One region of the Methylobacterium sp. CM6244 genome, then DNA from elsewhere that is predicted to be linked to it. Evidence: predicted binding sites of a transcription regulator. Region 1 holds the regulator's gene; the other holds the start of a gene.
The links. The regulator PhoB, encoded in region 1, activates phosphate uptake and scavenging genes when phosphate is short. The targets are predictions, from matches to a motif close to TGTCATNNANCTGTCAT.
Positions count from the first base shown of each region.

Region 1 (2,395 bases):
CCAAGCGCCAGCCGCTGTCCATCGACCTGCGCGAGACGGTATCGGCGATCCGCGTGTCGAACGATCTCGAGCGGATCGGCGACCTGTCCAAGAACGTCGCCAAGCGTGTGGTCGCCATCGCCGATCAGATCCAGCCGCAGAAGATCGTCATCGGCGTCCAGCATATGGGCGATCTGGTGCAGGAGCAGCTGAAGGACGTCCTCGACGCCTATGGCAGCCAGGACGTGAAGGCCGCCCTCGACGTGTGGGAGCGCGACGATTCCATCGACGCCCTCTACAACTCGCTCTTCCGCGAGCTGCTGACCTACATGATGGAAGATCCGCGCAACATCTCGTTCTGCACGCATCTCCTGTTCTGCGCCAAGAACATCGAGCGGATCGGCGATCACACCACCAACATCGCCGAGACGATCCATTATCTCGTCACCGGCACGAACGAGCTCGCCGAGCGGGACCGCCCGAAGAACGACGCGTCGAACTACGCCACCGTGTCGATGCCCGCCAGCGCCTGATCGCTGCCCCTGCCGGCCGCTCCAGCACACGCTCGGCGCGGCCGTCGCGTCCATCCGGGACGGTCGCCATCACCCTGAAAACATCCGCATGAACACGCGCATCCTGATCGTCGAGGACGAGGAGGCCCTCACTCTCCTCCTCCGCTACAACCTGGAAGCGGAGGGCTTCGTCGTCGATTCCGCCGCGCGGGGCGACGAGGCCGATCTGCGCCTTCAGGAGCAGGTTCCCGATCTCGTCCTGCTCGATTGGATGATGCCCGGCCTGTCCGGCATCGAGCTGTGCCGCCGCATCCGCGCACGGCGGGAGACCGAGCGGCTGCCGGTGATCATGCTGACGGCGCGGGGCGAGGAGGGCGACCGCATCCGCGGCCTCGGCACCGGCGCCGACGATTACATCGTCAAGCCGTTCTCGGTGCCGGAGCTCCTCGCGCGGGTGCGTGCGCTCCTGCGCCGGGCCAAGCCGACCCATGTGTCGGACCTGCTGGTGGCCGGCAATATCGAACTCGACCGGGTCAGCCACCGCATCCGCCGGCAGGGCCGCGAGATCCATCTTGGGCCCACCGAGTTCAAGCTCCTCGAATTCCTGATGCAGAGCCCCGGCCGCGTGTTCTCGCGCGAGCAGCTGCTCGACGGGGTCTGGGGCCACGACGTCTATATCGACGAGCGCACGGTGGACGTCCATGTGGGCCGCCTGCGCAAGGCGATCAACCGCCCGCGCCAGAGCGACCCGATCCGCACCGTGCGCGGCTCCGGCTATTCCTTCGACGAGATGTTCTCCACGGACGAGTGAGGCCACGGCCGGCTTCTCGCCGCTCCGTCCGGAACGAGCATCCCCATCGTGACGATGGTGGGTGGCCTTGCCCGCGGGCGATCCTCGCGAACCGATGCCATTCCGGCCGCCACGAGATATCGCGTTCGATCTCGGACGTCTGTCCGTTCCGGCATGTGCTCGCCCCCGGAGGGGGCAGGCATTCACCCATCTGGCGGGCAGAATAAGCCCTCTTCCTTCCAGGGGAGGGGGAACGGTCACGCCTGTCGAATCCTCCTGAATAAGGGGAACAGTCGTCAGGCAGATGTCTGAATCCGTCAGCCCTGGGGGCGTAAATCCGACGTTTGGTGCCCGCTGCCGGGTCTACTTTCGGCCCAACGTCGACGGATCCTGCGGCCGCCGCCATCCGCTGAAAGCGGACATTGATCATGGGCGGAAACGACCGCTCCACTATGCGGTTTATCCGCTTTCGACGTCGCTACGTCACCTTGTCAGGTGACGTCGGGCTTCAGCACCCGCGTGTCATACCAACCGAGACGACGGTCATCGGCGGATCGCAAGGTGAGTTGAGCGACCGGAGCCCCGACTTCACGATCGACCAAGCGAGACCGGCGATCGGTCGGCTCATAGAGATGAGCCTCCCCCCATTGTCGAAGCGCGACGATGACGAGGAAAAGGCCGCGCCCCTTCTCCGTCAGGACGTATTCCCGGTAGGCGGTCCCGTCCGAGGCGGGCGCCGTCTCCAGAATTCCCCGTTCGGTCAGGTCGCGAAGGCGGGTCGCCAGCATACCTTTGGCGATGCCGAGACCAGTCTGGAACTCACTGAAGCGCCGCACTCCGTCGAAAGCATCGCGGATGATGAGGAGCGACCACCAGTCGCCAATGACATCGAGCGCACGCGCAACCGGGCACCCGGCGTTCCAGAGGCTGACGCGCTTTGCCACGAAGGTACGCTCCCGTTTCAAGCTGGTCTCAATTTAGAACTGGAATGAGCCGGTCACAAGTGGTCTCAAGATGAAACCAGATTGGATGTCATCGACAGGACCGCCATGACGCACGGAAGAGATGGGCAAACCTCCACCGAGCCGGAGGGGGCCTTGCCCAGGACGACGAT
Region 1 is NZ_CM139247.1:205,675-208,069, reverse strand. Features, by position in the region: gene phoU (phosphate signaling complex protein PhoU) at 1-512, shown strand, start outside; gene phoB (phosphate regulon transcriptional regulator PhoB) at 601-1,302, shown strand; gene ACYQML_RS00980 (winged helix-turn-helix transcriptional regulator) at 1,773-2,225, opposite strand; gene ACYQML_RS00975 (MFS transporter) at 2,331-2,395, shown strand, end outside.

Region 2 (2,395 bases), 2.0 Mb from region 1:
ATAGCCGCCGCCGATCACCGCCACGAGGGGAATGCGACGTCTGCGCGCCTCTCCGATGACGTAGCGATCCCGTGCGGCGAGGCCCGCATCGGTGAGGGCCAATCGCCCGAGCCGGTCGTCCATGTGTGGATCGACCCCGGCATTGTAGAACACGATGTCCGGCAAGAGGCCATCGAGCAGGCCCGGCAGATGCGCCGCCAGAACGGCCGCGTAGGCCGCGTCGTCGACACCATCGACCAAGCCCAGATCGAGGTCGCCGGGGATCTTGCGCGTCGGGTAGTTCTTCTCCGCATGGACCGAGAACGTGAACAGGTCCGTTGAGCCGGCGAGGCAATCGGCGGTGCCGTCGCCCTGATGCACGTCGCAATCCACCACCAGCGCCCGGCGGATCGTGCCCTCGTCCTGAAGCGCCAGGGCGGCGACGGCGACGTCGTTGAACACGCAGAACCCCGCGCCCGTCTCCCGCCGCGCATGATGGCTTCCGCCGGCGGCGCTGCCGGCGAGGCCATGGTCCAGCGCGAGCCGTGCCGCCGCGAGGGTGCCGCCGGCCGAGGCACACGAGCGGGCCACGACGCTCTCATCCACCGGAAGGCCGATCTCGCGCTCGATTTCCCGCGAGACCGAACAGGACAGGACGGCATCGACGTAATCCGATCGATGCGCGCGCTTGAGCATTGCCGCGTCGGCCGGTTCCGGCCGGACGAAACCGGCGGGGGCGAGGCCGAGCGCCGCCAGCGTTTCGGCGAGGCGGCCATATTTCCGCATCGGAAAGCGATGCCCCTCCGGCAGGACGGCCTGATAGGCGGGGTGGACGACGATGGGCGGGGTCATGCCGGATCGAACCGGCCGGGCCGAACGGCAGTTCCGCGAACGGCCACGGGTCTCGTCTCGCTCACGCCCTGGCCTTCCCTGTGAGGGGCGGCAGATCGGGGCCGCGCCGCTGTCATACGACTGAAATAGCCCGTCTGTTACGGCCTTGGGCAGAGGCTGGTTCCGTCAGGTGGCGGAGGCCCGGAGGGAGCGCGGCATGTTCGGCAGTATCGAGACCGGCGCGATCGTCGCGCTCTCGCTCTGTGCCGCGCTGACCCTGGTCAATTGTCTCAGCATCGCCATCGCCGCATGGCGCATCGGCCGGAATCGCGGGACCCCGAGCTTTCCCAGCGCCGCGCCCATTTCCCTCGTGCGCCCGGTCTGCGGCCTCGAAGCCTTCAGCGAGGAGATGCTCGAGCGCGGCTTCCATCTCGACCACCCGGATTACGAGCTGATCTTCTGCGTCGCCGATGGCCGTGATCCCATCGTCCCGCTCCTGCACCGCCTGATGGCGGCCCATCCCACGGTGCCGGCACGGCTCATCGTCGGCGACGAGCGGATCAGCGACAATCCCAAGCTCAACAATTGCGTGCGGGGCTGGGAGGCGGCCCGCCACGAATGGGTGGTGCTGGCCGATTCCAACGTCCTGATGCCGCCGGACTACCTGCAGAGGCTGCAGGCGTCGTGGCGGCCCGATACGGGTCTCGTCTGCTCCACGCCCATCGGCGCACGGCCGCACGGTTTCTTCGCCGAACTGGAATGCGCCTTCCTCAATACGCTCCAGGCGCGCTGGCAATATACCGGCGAAAGCCTCGGCCTCGGCTTCGCGCAGGGTAAGAGCATGCTCTGGCACAAGCCCTTCCTGGACGGGCATGGCGGAATACGTGCGCTCGCCGCCGAGATCGCCGAGGATGCGGCGGCGACGAAGCTCGTTCGCGCGGCCGGCAAGCGGGTCCACCTCGTGGCCTCGCCCTTCGACCAGCCCCTGGGCACCCGCGCGTTTCGCGAGGTCTGGTCGCGGCAGGTCCGCTGGGCGCGTCTCCGCCGGGTCACCTTCCCGCACTTCTTCGCGCCCGAGATCGGCTCCGGCACGGTGCTGCCCTTCGCGGTCGCGGCCCTGTGCGTTCCCAGCGTTCCAGTTCTGACCGGCGTCATCGTCATGGCGATGCTCTGGTACGGGGCCGAATACGCGCTCGCGGCCCGCGCCGGGTGGCACCGCTCGCCCCGGCTCTTCCTCGCCTTCCTGCTTCGCGACGCCATCCTCCCCATCATGTGGGTGAGCGCCTGGATGCAGAGCGCCATCGTCTGGCGCGGCAACGCCATGGACATCCGCCCCAAGGAGACGCCGCGCCTGCGCACCCGCGCCACCGCGGCCTGACGGCGGATACGCCGGACTCCGAACTCGGCTTTAAGGCACAGACTTATTCGATACGGCCTCCGGGGTTTTGTCCCCTCACCGTCATTCCGGGTCCGCGGAGCGGAGCCCGGAATCCAGAGCCGCAACCTGTGCTCGACATGGCAGCCTCGGTGGTTCTGGATTCCGGGCTCGCCGTCGGCGACCCGGAATGACGGAGGTGTGCCGACG
Region 2 is NZ_CM139247.1:2,187,777-2,190,171, reverse strand. Features, by position in the region: gene ACYQML_RS10170 (histone deacetylase family protein) at 1-831, opposite strand, end outside; gene ACYQML_RS10165 (ceramide glucosyltransferase) at 1,028-2,188, shown strand.
Region 2: ACYQML_RS10165 (ceramide glucosyltransferase) is a predicted target of PhoB. The motif match lies at 942-958, and genes of this name have one in related genera.